Piscinibacter sp. HJYY11: one gene and its partner. Each later gene encodes a partner of the first gene's protein in a complex. Links are inferred from orthologs where the notes say so. Each region holds a gene or a part of one and is shown on either strand. Other genes may lie near its edges.

Region 1 (6,321 bases):
GTGACTTGGCGACCGGCTCTGCCACCACCGGCTTGGCGGTGGCGCTGGCAGAGGCGGCCTTGGCGGCACGCTCCTGCTTCGAGGCGTCAAGGGGGGAATGAAAGACTGCACTGACCATGGCGTACTCCTTGGGGTGATGTCGTCGTCAAGCCTTGATGGCAAAACCGTCTGCGTACTTCTTCGGGTCCTTGCCGTCCCAGACCACGCCATCGACCATCTTGCTGGGGCGAAGCGCGTCCTTGGGCACGCTGACCTTCATGGCGGTGGCAGCTTCCTTGTAGAGGTCGATCTGGTTGATCTGCTTGGCCACCGCGAGGTAGTCGGGGTGGTCCTTGATCAGGCCCCAGCGCTTGTGCTGGGTGAGGAACCACATGCCGTCGCTGAGGTAGGGGAAGTTGACCGAGCCGTCGTTGAAGAACTTCATGTGGTTCGGGTCGTCCCAGGTCTTGCCGAGGCCGTTCTGGTAGCGGCCGAGGATGCGCTGGTTGATCGCGTCCACACCGGTGTTGACGTAGCTCTTGTCGGCGACCGTTTCGGCCATCTTCAGCTTGTTCTGCAGGCTGGCGTCGATCCATTTGCTGGCCTCGAGGATCGCCATCACGACGGCGCGCGAGGTGTTGGGGTACTTCTTGACGAACTCCGATGTGGTGCCGAGCGCCTTCTCCGGGTGGTCCTTCCAGATGTCCTGCGTGGTGACGCCGGTGATGCCGATGCCGTCCATGATGGCGCGGTGACCCCAGGGCTCGCCGACGCAGTAGCCGTCCATGTTGCCCACGCGCATGTTGGCCACCATCTGCGGCGGCGGCACGGTGATGACCTTGGCGTCCTTCATCGGGTTGATGCCGTAGGTGGCGAGCCAGTAGTACAGCCACATGGCGTGCGTGCCGGTCGGGAAGGTCTGCGCGAAGGTGTACTCGCGCTTGTCGGCCTTCATCAGCTTGGCGAGCGACGGGCCGTCGACAGCACCCTTCTCCGACAGCTTCTTCGACAGCGTGATGGCCTGACCGTTGTGGTTCAGGTTCATCAGGATGGCCATGTCTTTCTTCGGGCCCGACACGCCGAGGTGCACGCCGTAGATCAGGCCCCACAGCACGTGGGCCATGTCGAGCTCGCCGTTGACGAGCTTGTCGCGCACGCCGGCCCACGAGGCCTCCTTGGTGGGGATGATCTTGATGCCGTATTTCTTGTCGAAGCCGAGCACCGAGGCCATAACCACCGAGGCGCAGTCGGTCAGCGGGATGAAGCCGATCTTGACTTCTTCCTTCTCGGGCTTGTCGGAGCCAGCGGCGTAGACGGCGGTGTTGAGGCCGGGGACAAGGCCCGTGGCGCTTGTGGCGGCAGCGGCTTTGATGATGGTGCGGCGGCTCATGAGTGCCTTTCGTTCGATGGTCATGGCGTGGTCTCGGTGCGTGAGTGAAATGACGAAGCGACTAAAGAGAGAAAACAAAAAGGCGTCCGCACTTGCTGGGGGTTAGCCCAACGCGTGGGGACGCCATCGTCCTGTCGACACCGCACCGTCTTTGGTGCGCTGCCGATGTCTTCAGAAGATCGCCGTTGACCTTCTGCCGTTCATTTCGCAAGGCCCGTGCCAGGGCTTTTTGCGGTGTTTCGGGTGTTGCACTGCACCAAGGCGGTGTGCGAACGCGTGCGCCGCACCTCAGCCGAGCAGGTCGCTCACATCAATGAGGCGCTGCGCCACATCAGAGAGCTTCAGGCGTTTCTCCATTGCGGTGCGTCGCAGCCTTGCGTAGGCCTCTTCTTCACTTAGGCCGTGGTGGCGGATCAGCAGTGCCTTCGCGCGGTCGATCAGTTTGCGGTCTGACAACTCCGTCCGTGCGTCGGCCAGCTCGCGGCGCAGCCCCTCTTCGTGCTGGAAGCGCGCCATGGCAACGTCGAGCACGGGCTTCACGCGCTCGGGCGCGAGGCCGGCCACCACATAGGCGGTCACCCCCGCCGCAATGGCAGCGCCCACGTGGGTCGTGTCGTCGTCGTTCGTGAAGAGCACGATCGGGCGGCGCTCCTCGCGCGTGGCCATCACCACATGCTCCAGGGTGTCGCGCGCCTGGCTTTCGGCGTCGACGATGATCATGTCGGGCGCGATTTGCGCGAGGCGGTCGGGCAGGAAGACGTCGGCCGGCAGCACGGCCACGATGTTGTAGCCGTGCTCCAACAGGCCGATGCGCAGCGCGCGCGAACGTTCCGCCTCGGTGCCGGCTTCAGGGTCGGACGCATCGGGTGCGAGGTCGGGCGCCACGATGACGATGCGCAGGGTGGTCGCCGGAATAGCAGGGCGCAGGGGCGCTTTCATGGTGCATGAATGAGCAACATCCACGCCAGAAAGCAAAAAGCCCGCGGGACGCGGGCTTCGTGATGGAGTTGGCAGTTTCAGTGGTCCCTGGCCGACGTATTCAGGGCCTTGCGCAACCAGCCACCCAGAGGGCGCAGCGAGTCGAAGACGGATTCGTTGGCGAACAGCTCTCGGTCGACCAGCAGGTCGCGACTTTCGAGCATGTCGAGAAAGTCGCGGACCTCCTGCCGTTTCAGGCCGCTGGCCGACACCAGCTGGCTGATGGTCATGTAGCGGTGCGACAGGTCGGTGAGCATGCGCCGGTAGGCCATGCGGTGGTAGGGCGCGGGCAACTCGGCCCAGGCCAGCAGACGGTATTCCTTCATGCGGATCCCCCAACGACTCTCATATTTGTGTGCCCGGCACACGCAGGTTTCGGGCCGGGACGCGCAGGGTAGAGCGCCATTGCGGTGCATTGGAAGGGGCGAGGGTGGCGTTTGCGGGAAAACACCGATGGGCTGCTGTAGGGATCCACAGCCTTTTCAGGGCCGAGTGTTGTGCTCGGTACACTCGTCGCGATGAAAGTCCTGGGGGTTGAGTCGTCGTGCGATGAAACGGGTGTGGCGCTGGTCGAGGCTGGTGCCGAGGGTGTTCCGAAGCTGCTCGCCCAGGCCTTGCACAGCCAGATCGACATGCACCAGGCCTATGGCGGCGTGGTGCCCGAGCTGGCCTCGCGTGACCACATCCGGCGGGTCCTGCCGTTGACGGGCCATGTGCTGGCTGAGGCGGGGTGTGCGTTGCAAGGCATTGATGTGGTCGCCTATACCCGCGGCCCGGGTCTGGCCGGTGCGCTGCTCGTGGGGGCCGGGGTGGCGTGCTCCCTGGCGGCGGCGCTCGGCAAGCCGGTGGTGGGAGTGCATCACCTGGAAGGACATCTGCTGTCGCCATTCCTGTCGGTCGACCCGCCCGAGTTTCCGTTCGTGGCCCTGCTCGTGTCGGGCGGGCACACGCAGCTGATGCGGGTCGACGACGTCGGCAGCTATGAACTGCTGGGCGAGACCATCGACGACGCGGCAGGCGAGGCCTTCGACAAGTCGGCCAAGATGCTGGGCCTGGGCTACCCGGGCGGGCCTGCGCTGGCACGCCTGGCCGAGTTTGGCAGTGCCGACGCCTTCGAGCTGCCGCGTCCGCTGCTGCACAGCGGGAATCTCGATTTTTCGTTTGCGGGCCTCAAGACGGCGGTGCGCACCCAGGCGCTGAAGTTCGGCTCCAACGTCTGTGAGCAGGACAAGGCGCACCTCGCGGCCTCGACCCAACAAGCGATCGTCGAGGTGCTGGTCAAGAAGTCGCTCGCGGCGTTGAAGCAGACCGGCCTGAAGCGCCTGGTGGTTGCGGGCGGCGTGGGGGCCAACGCCCGCCTTCGTGAGCAGCTGAATTCCGCTTGCGTCAAGCGAGGCGCGAAAGTGCACTATCCCGAGCTGGCCCTGTGCACCGACAACGGCGCCATGATCGCCCTGGCCGCGGCGATGCGGCTGCAGCGCGGCCTGGCTCAGCCGCGCCGGGAATACGGGTTCAACGTGCAGCCACGCTGGGATTTGTCGACCGTATGAGAAACGCCATCGCCAGCCTGCCGGGCTCCAGGATCCGCGAAGTGGCCAACGCCGGCATCGGCCGCAGCGACGTGCTGGCCTTCTGGTTCGGTGAGAGCGACGAGGTCACGCCCAGCCCGGCGCGGGACGCCGCCATCGCCTCACTGCAGGCAGGCGAGACCTTCTATTCGCACAACCTCGGGCTGCCGGCGCTGCGCGAGGCGCTCAGCACCTACGTGAGCGAGCTGCACCTGCCGGTCGCGGCGGAGCGCATCGCGGTCACCTCGTCCGGTGTGAGCGCCTTGATGCTGGCGAGCCAGCTCCTCCTGGAACCCGGCGACGAGGTGGTGGCCGTGGTGCCGGTGTGGCCCAACGTGACGGCGCAGCCGGTGATCCTCGGCGCACGGGTGAATCGGGTGTCGCTCGCGGTGCGCGAGGGTGCCTGGGAGCTCGACCTGCAGGCGCTGCTGGAGGCCATCACACCGCGCACGCGCGCCGTGATCCTGAATGCACCGAACAACCCGACCGGCTGGACGCTGACGCGCGCCGAGCAGCAGGCCATCCTCGACCGCTGCCGCCTGACCGGCAGCTGGATCGTGGCCGACGAGGTCTACGAGCGCCTCTATTTCGAACCCGGCCACCGGGCGGCGCCTAGCTTCCTGGACATCGCCGACCCGGCCGACCGGCTCGTCGTCGCACACAGCTTCTCCAAGAGCTTTCTGATGACTGGCTGGCGTCTGGGCTGGCTGGTGCTGCCCGCGGGGCTGTCGGGCGAGGTGGCCAAGTTGATCGAGTTCAACACCTCCTGCGCGCCGGTGTTCGTGCAGAAGGGGGGCCTGGCGGCGCTGGCCCAGGCCGGGGAGTCGGTGTCTGGGCTGGTCAGCCGGCTGCAGGTGTGCCGAGACACGCTCGTCCCGCGCTTGGCGTCGTTGCCCCGGGTGACAGTGGCGGTGCCCCGTGGCGGGATGTATGCCTTCTTTCGCGTCGAGGGCGAAAACGACTCCCTGGCCTTCGCGAAGCGCTTGGTCGAACGCCACGGCCTTGGGCTCGCCCCCGGTTCGGCTTTTGGCGATGAAGCGGAGGGCTGGCTGCGCTGGTGCTTCGCGGCCCGCGACCCTGCCCGGCTTGTGCAAGGGGTGGACCGACTGGCTGAGGCCCTTCGGCTATAATCGACGGGCTTTGCGCTCGCCGGTCTGCCGGTGGCACAGGCACCAAGCACGGCGCGGGAAGGTTTCTCCCGCTACCGCAAGTCGCAACACCGGAAACCGCAGCGTCATTAATGCAGGCGCCGGCGACCGGATTTTTCTGGAAACTGACATGTCTGTCGCTGATATCAAGAAGGCCGAAATCGTCAAGGCCAATGCCCGCAGTGCTGCCGACACTGGCTCCCCCGAAGTCCAAGTCGCGCTGCTGACCGCTCGCATCAACGAGCTGACCCCCCACTTCAAGACCCACCTGAAGGACCACCACGGCCGCCGTGGCCTCCTGAAGATGGTCAACACCCGCAAGAGCCTCTTGGCCTACCTCAAGAACAAGGACGCAGAGCGCTACACCGCTCTGATCCAGAAGCTCGGTCTGCGCAAGTAAGCCGAAGCTAAAAGTGAAGAGCCTGTCTGGACCTCTGCCAGCACAGGCTCTTTGCATTTGGAGACCGACAGCCACTGATGACGATGTGTCATTCCACCGGCGCTTCTTCTGAAGCCGAGCCCCGCTGGAATGGCATCGCGCCAGGTTGTTGTGCTCCGGGCAGAAGGCGCCGCCCGTGAAGGCGCTGACAAGCAATAGGAGAGACGCATGAGCATGTTCAACAAAGTCACCAAAACCTTCCAGTGGGGCCAGCACACCGTCAAGCTGGAAACCGGCGAGATCGCCCGCCAAGCTTCCGGTGCGGTGCTCGTCGACATGGAAGACACCGTGGTGCTCGCCACCGTCGTGGGCGCCAAGAACGCCAAGCCTGGTCAGGACTTCTTCCCCCTGACCGTCGACTACCTCGAAAAGACCTACGCCGCCGGCAAGATCCCGGGCAGCTTCTTCAAGCGTGAAGGCCGCCCGAGCGAGCTCGAGACCCTGACCTCGCGTCTGATCGACCGCCCGCTGCGCCCGCTGTTTCCGGACGGCTTCTACAACGAGGTGCAGGTCGTGATCCACGTCCTGTCGCTGAACCCCGAAGTCTCGGCCGACATCCCCTCGCTGATCGGCGCGAGCGCTGCGCTGGCCATCTCCGGCATCCCGTTCAACGGCCCGATTGGTGCCGCACGCGTGGGCTACATCAACGGCGAGTACGTGCTGAACCCCGGCAAGACCCAGCTGCTCGATTCGCAGATGGACCTCGTGGTTGCCGGCACTCAGGCCGCGGTGCTGATGGTCGAGTCCGAAGCACAGCAGCTGAGCGAAGAAGTGATGCTCGGCGGCGTGGTCTTCGGCCACGAGCAAGGCAACATCGCC
Region 2 (6,349 bases), 3.0 Mb from region 1 along the record:
CTTGGAGATTTCATGAAGTTGTCGTTGGCGAAGTTGAACCTGATGCGCGTGACCCTGGCCGGCCTGGCCGTGGCGCTGCTGGCCTCGTGCGGCGGCGGTGACCAGATCGAGAAGTTCGTGCCCAGCCGCATCATCGTGTTCGGCGATGAGGCGAGCTTGATAGAGGCCCCCGTTGCGCCATCTACGGACGGCAACAAGTACACCGTCAACGGCGTCGAGCGAATGCCCGACGGCACTACGCTCACCCCCAACCGCGACTGCACCCGCAACCCGATCTGGGTGCAGGTGCTGGCCAACGACTACGGCTACCAGTTCGCCGAGTGCCTGACGCCCACAACCACCCCGCGGGCGCTGATGCGCGCGCAAGCCAACAGCACCGTGCTGATGATGCGCGCGCGGATCGATGCGTTCCTCACCAGCCCTGGCTTCAACAGCCAGGACCTCGTCACCATCATGGTGGGCACGCACGACGTGCTGGCGGCTGCCGCCGAGCCGACCACCGCCGAAGCCGTCGCCGCGGCCGAGCGCGCCGGCACACGGGTGGGCGAAGAGGTGATCCGCATCACCGACCGGGGCGCGCGTGTGATCGTGTCGACCATTCCCAACGTGGCCCTGACGCCGGCGGGTCGGGCGTCCGGGCAGGGAGGGCTGCTGCAGCTTCTCACCGAGCGTTTCAACGCCCGCCTGCGCGTCAAGTTGCAGGAAGTGCGCGGCGGCGGCCACTCGGTCGGCCTGGTGCTCGGCGACGAATTGGTGCTGGCCGCGGTGACGTCTCCGTCGTCCTATGGCATCGCCAACGTCGACACCGCCGCGTGCGTGAACGCCTTGCCGGACTGCGACGAGAACCCCTCGTTCCTGGTCACCGGGGCGCAGACCAACCGCGCGTCCGACTACCTCTGGGCAGGGCCCTACCAGCTGGGCGCGAACCTGCATGGCCGTATTGGCTCCGCGGCAATCTACCGCGCACGCAACAACCCGTTCTGAGGTTCAGCGCCGGCGCCGCCGGCGCGTCTCGATCGCCACCTTCATCGCGAGGATGCTCAGCGCGAGCGCCAACGTCACCATGTTGGCGATGGTGATCGGCCATGAGCGCAGCACCAGCCCGTAGGCCAGCCACAGCGCCACGCCCAGCGTGAAGGCGCTGTACATGCCGAGCGATATGCCGCTCACGTCACGTGTGCGGAACGTGTGCCAGGCCTGCAGCGCAAACGAGCCGGTGGTGAGCGTGGCGGCGATGTAGCCCAGCCATTCGAGCGAGACGAAGTTCATCGGGTCAAGCGGGTTGTGGTGCCGACGCGGGCGCCGAGGCGGGGGCGGGCAGCGGGGGCGCCTCGACCGGCGCCGACGGAGCGGCGGCAGGCGGCGTGGGCGGCGATGCCGGCGGCAGGGCTGGAACCTGCGGGACCTGCGGCACGGGTGGCGGCATGTCCAACGGCGGCGGTGGCACGGGCGGCGTGAAGTCGTTCGCGGTCCATTGCACCATCGCCTCCAGCGCCGGCCGCGCCACGTTGGCGCCCGGGTGGTTGACCACCGCCACCAGCACGTAGCGCCGCCCGCCCGCACTCAACACGTAACCGGCGACGCCGGCCACGTTGTTGAGCGAGCCGCTCTTCAGGTGCGCGCGGCCGGTGGCGCCGTTGCGGGCGCGGCGCAGGGTGCCGTCGACGCCGATCACCGGCAGCGAGTTCATCAGCTCCGGCATCGTCGGACCGGCGTACATGCCCTGCAGCAGGCGCGCGAGCAGCTGAGCGCTGAGGCGGGTGTTGCGCGACAGGCCGGAGCCGCCATCGATCACCGCACCTCGCGCCGTGTCGCCGAAACGGTCGACGAGCCACGACTGGAGCAGGTCGCGTGCCTGCTCGGGTGTGGCGGGCGCACTGCGTTGCGATGTCGGCAGTGCCAGCGGCAACGTGAGGAAGAGCTGCTGCGCCATCACGTTGTTGCTGAACTTGTTGATGTCGCGCACGACTTCCGGCAGCGCGGGTGAGGCGACCTGGAAACTGGGCGCTTCGGTGGGCGCCTTGCCGTCGCGCACCCGCCCGATCAGCTTGCCGCCCATCTCGCGCCACAGGCCGGCGAGCAGGCGGGCGTTGTAGCTCGCGGGGTCGGCATAGGCCACCTGCCAGAACTGCTCGGGGCAGGCCGCCGGGTACTGGCCGGTGAAGCGGATGCGCTGCGGGTCGGTGAAGTCGGGCTTGAGTGCGTCGCGCCAGTCGCCGCAGGGCCGGTCGGACAGCGGCACGGTGAGGTCGATGCGCACCCCTGCGAGCGGCGGCTCGCTGGAGACGATGGCCAGCCCGCGCGTGGCATCGGGCGTGAAGGTCAGCTGCAGCGACTTGTAGTTGAGCAGCAGCGCATCGGCACCGGCGTTCTGCGGGCTGTAGGGCTGGGCGTCGAACGCGCCCGGGTCGTGCGGCGGCAGCTTGAAGGCGCTGCGGTCGAGCAGGATGTCGCCACGGATCTCGCGCACGCCCAGCTGCTGCACGCGGCGCAGCACCTGCCACAGCCGCTCCTGCACGAATTTCGGGTCGCCGGAGCCCTTGATGACGAGGTTGCCGTCGAGCACGCCGTTGAGCGTTGTGCCCTGGATCCACACCGGCGTGCTCCAGGCCCACGCAGGGCCGAGCAGGTCGAGCGCGGCGCTCGTCGTCACGAGCTTCATCAGCGAGGCCGGGTTCACCGGCAGCTGCGGCTGCCAGACGAGCCGCGGCTCGGGCGCGCCGACCTCGTGTGCCACCACCACCATTGCCTCGCGCGGCACGCCTGCGCGTTGCAGGGCGGCGTCCACCTCGGGTGGCAGGCCCACGATGGGGGCCGCGGTGGCTGGCGTGCTCAGGCAGATCAGGCTGGCTGCGGCCAGGCCGCGCACGATGTCGCGTATCAGCATGGGGAGATGATCGCATGCGCCCTGTGACGCGAGGGGCGCCCGGTAGACTCTTGCCATGACCCGCCTGCTGGCCTTCGACACCTCGACCGACACGATGAGCATCGGTCTGCTCACGGCCGACGGCGTGCGCGCGCGCGACGAGGCCGGCGGTGCCAAGGCCTCGGCGCGGCTGGTGCCCGAGGTGCTCGCGATGCTGGCCGATGCGGGCTGCCGCATGCAGGAGCTCGATGCCATCGCGTTCGGCTGCGGCCCGGGGGCTTTCACCGGTTTGCGCACGGCCTGTTCGGTCGCGCAGGGCCTGGCGTTCGGCGCCGGCAAGCCGGTGGTGCCGGTCGATAGCCTGCTGATCGTGGCGCAGGACGCACGGGCCCAGCTGGGGGATGTTGCGGACGCCGACCTGTGGGTGGCGATGGACGCGCGCATGGACGAGATCTATGCCGGGGCCTACCGCTGGAGTGGCGGCCGCTGGTCGGTGCAGTCGGCGCCGGCGCTCTATGCCGTCGAGGCCCTGAACGCCGTGTGGCAGGCGGCACCGCCCGCGGTGGTCGCCGGTTCGGCGCTCGATGCGTTCGGCGATCGGCTCATGCTGGGTGCGGCCACCGCCGTGCGGCAGGAGCGTTCACGTGCAGCGGCCCTGATCGAGGTGGCCTCGCAGCATCTGGCGGACGGCTGCACCACCGATGCCGTGCACGCGTTGCCGGTGTACCTGCGCGACAAGGTCGCGCTCACCACGCAAGAGCGTGAAGCGGTGCGCATGGCGAAGGAGGCCGCGGCATGAGTGCGGTCCTGCGCGACGAACGCCTGCTGCTGCCGATGACGGTGAAGCAGCTCGACGCGGTGCTCGCCATCGAGCTGCAGGCCTACCCGTTCCCGTGGACGCGTGGCAACTTCATCGATTCGCTCGCCGCGGGGTATGCCGCGCAGGTGCTGCACGGTGCCCACGGCGAGCTGCTCGGCTACTTCATCGCGATGGAGGGCGTCGACGAACTGCACCTGCTCAACATCACCGTCGCCCCGTCGGCACAGGGCCAGGGCCATGCGCGGTTCATGCTCGACGAGCTGTGCGCGCTGGGCCGTGCGCGCGGGGCGCAGCAGATCTGGCTCGAGGTGCGGGGCAGCAACCTGCGCGCACGCAGCATCTACGAACGGTATGGCTTCCGCCCCATCGGCCTGCGCCGCGGCTACTACCCTGCCTCGCGCGACGAACACCCGAGCGGCCGCGAAGACGCGATGGTGATGAGCTACCCCCTGGAGGCCGTGCGTGGGGTGGACTGAGCGCCAGGTCGCGATGCTCGCCGAGATGGGCATCCGCGTGTGGAACACGGGCGAGCCCGGGCCGGCCACGGTGGCCGAGGCGGTGGCGGAGCCCACAGCCGCCGCGACGCCCGCCGCACCGGCCGTGGTGCAGCCTCCGCAACCGAAGGCCGTGCCCGGCTCGCGCGCCCTGGGTGTCGACGCCATGGACTGGGCTGCGCTGCGCGCCGCCGTCTCCGGCTGCACCGCCTGCAAGCTGTGCAGTGGCCGCACCAACACCGTCTTCGGCGTGGGCCACGAGCGCGCCCACTGGATGATCGTCGGCGAAGCCCCGGGCGAGCAGGAAGACCGCCAGGGCGAGCCCTTCGTCGGCAAGTCCGGCATGCTGCTCGACAACATGCTGCGCGCCGTGGGCCTGACGCGCAGCGATGCGCCGCCGGCCGAGCAGGTCTACATCGCCAACACGGTGAAGTGCCGCCCGCCCGGCAACCGCAACCCCGAGCCGGCCGAGCTTGCGCAGTGCGAGCCGTTCCTGATCCGCCAGATCGCGCTCGTGCAGCCGCGGCTCATCCTCGCGATGGGGCGATTCGCGGTGCAGAGCCTGCTGCGCAGCGACGAGCCCATCGGCCGCCTGCGGGGCCGGGTGCACCAGTACCAGGGCGTGCCGCTGGTCGTGACCTACCACCCGGCCTACCTGCTGCGCAACCCGGAAGACAAGGCCAAGTCCTGGGACGACCTGTGCCTCGCGCGCGAGCTGCTCTCGAAGGCGCCGGCCACCCCCTAGGCTGAGCGTCTCCACGAGGGGCGGAATCAGGGGGCCACGGCTATCATGGCCCGCCATGACCCTTCGCCCGTTCCTGCGCGACAGCGACTTGCCCGACGCAGACAGCCTGCCTTGCATGCTGGCCTGGGTCGCGCCTGACGGAACGGTGCTGCACGCGAACCGCGGCTTCCACGAACAGGTGGGCTCGGGGGGCATTTCGGTATCGCTGCCCGCACTCCTGACCGCCGACTCCGGCGTCGCGCTCACCACCCAGCTGGCCGCACGCCGCGATTTCCGCCTGAGCGTGCGCATGCCGCTCTCGGGCAACCTGCGCTGGGGCGAAGCCTGGCTCGACCTGCAGGTGACCTGGCTCGACGAACAGGGCTGCTACGTCTGCGTGCTGCACGACGTGAGCGACAGCCGCCGTGCCGAGATCGCCTCGCGCTCGCGCGCAGAGCAGTTCCAGCTGCTGGCCGACAACGTGCCGGTGCTGATCTCCTACTTCGAGGCGACGAACTTCCGCTGCCTTTACGCCAACAAGCTCTACGCCCAGACCTTCGGCTTCGACGAGCGCTCGGTGATCGGCCGCACCTTCGCCGAGATCGTGGGCGACGCGGCGGCCGAGGTCATCCAGCCCTACGTCGACTACCTGCTGCGCGAGCACAAGCCCGCCGCCTACGAGCGAGAGATGCGCACGCCCGAGGGCAAGCGCCACTGGCTCGAGGTCAACCTCATCCCGCACCTCGCCGCCGACGGCACCCTGCTGGCCGCCTTCGTGCTCGTGGCCGACATCACCAAGCACCGCCTCGCCGAGCAGGCCGTGCGCGAATCGGAAGAGCGTCTCAGCAAGTTCATGCAGGCCAGCGTGGAAGGCATCCTCTTCCACAGGAACGGCTACCTGACCGACGCCAACGATCCGCTATGCCAGCTGGTGGGCTACCCGCTGGAAGAGATCCTCGGCCGGCATGTGTTCGACTTCCTGCCCTCCGACCAGATCGCCCGTGTGTCCGCGGTGATGGAGGCCCACGGCGAGGTGGCCTACGAGAGCGTGGTCCTGCACCGCGACGGCCGCCGCATCCCGGTCGAGTTCATCGTGCGCACCATCGAGCGCCACGGCGAGCGCCTGCGCATGAGCATCGTGCGCGACATCCGCGACCGCCACGCCGCGCAGGAGCACATCCGCCGGCTGGCGCACAACGACTCGCTCACCGGCCTGCCCAACCGCCTGAGCCTGATGGAACACCTGGGCCACATGATCGCCGCGGCGCGCCGCGACGACTCGCAGGTGGCGCTGCTCTTCATCGACCTCGACCACTTCAAGCGCGTCAACGACTCGCTCGGCCACCTGGTCGGCGACACCCTGCTGCAGACCATCGCGCGCCGCATCACCGAGAGCCTGCGCGGCACCGACGTGGTGGCGCGTTTCGGCGGCGACGAGTTCATCG

Evidence for each region.
Region 2: the proteins of tsaD (region 1) and tsaB are in contact, whole or in part, in a solved structure (PDB 4WQ4), measured with the Escherichia coli proteins. The link is inferred for Piscinibacter sp. HJYY11 from one-to-one orthologs.

What each region holds. Positions count from the first base shown.
Region 1 is NZ_JAERQZ010000001.1:1,028,639-1,034,959, reverse strand. The notes cover bases 2,076-4,881. They hold tsaD (tRNA (adenosine(37)-N6)-threonylcarbamoyltransferase complex transferase subunit TsaD), read left to right. Parts: upstream 2,076-2,865; coding sequence 2,866-3,897; downstream 3,898-4,881. Other genes in these bases: JI745_RS04665 (pyridoxal phosphate-dependent aminotransferase), read left to right, coding at 3,894-4,881; JI745_RS04675 (hypothetical protein), read right to left, coding at 2,386-2,673; JI745_RS04680 (ANTAR domain-containing response regulator), read right to left, coding at 2,076-2,308. In the rest of the region: ntrB (nitrate ABC transporter permease), read right to left, coding at 1-118; JI745_RS04685 (ABC transporter substrate-binding protein), read right to left, coding at 146-1,393; more of JI745_RS04680, read right to left, coding at 1,658-2,075; more of JI745_RS04665, read left to right, coding at 4,882-5,045; rpsO (30S ribosomal protein S15), read left to right, coding at 5,194-5,463; pnp (polyribonucleotide nucleotidyltransferase), read left to right, coding at 5,671-6,321.
Region 2 is NZ_JAERQZ010000001.1:4,026,875-4,033,223, forward strand. What follows is about bases 1,970-4,803. They hold tsaB (tRNA (adenosine(37)-N6)-threonylcarbamoyltransferase complex dimerization subunit type 1 TsaB), read left to right. Parts: upstream 1,970-2,942; coding sequence 2,943-3,665; downstream 3,666-4,803. Other genes in these bases: dacB (D-alanyl-D-alanine carboxypeptidase/D-alanyl-D-alanine-endopeptidase), read right to left, coding at 1,970-2,887; rimI (ribosomal protein S18-alanine N-acetyltransferase), read left to right, coding at 3,662-4,162; JI745_RS18845 (uracil-DNA glycosylase), read left to right, coding at 4,176-4,803. In the rest of the region: JI745_RS18820 (hypothetical protein), read left to right, coding at 13-984; JI745_RS18825 (SemiSWEET transporter), read right to left, coding at 988-1,269; more of dacB, read right to left, coding at 1,274-1,969; more of JI745_RS18845, read left to right, coding at 4,804-4,925; JI745_RS18850 (EAL domain-containing protein), read left to right, coding at 4,981-6,349. UniProt on the Escherichia coli protein: Required for the formation of a threonylcarbamoyl group on adenosine at position 37 (t(6)A37) in tRNAs that read codons beginning with adenine.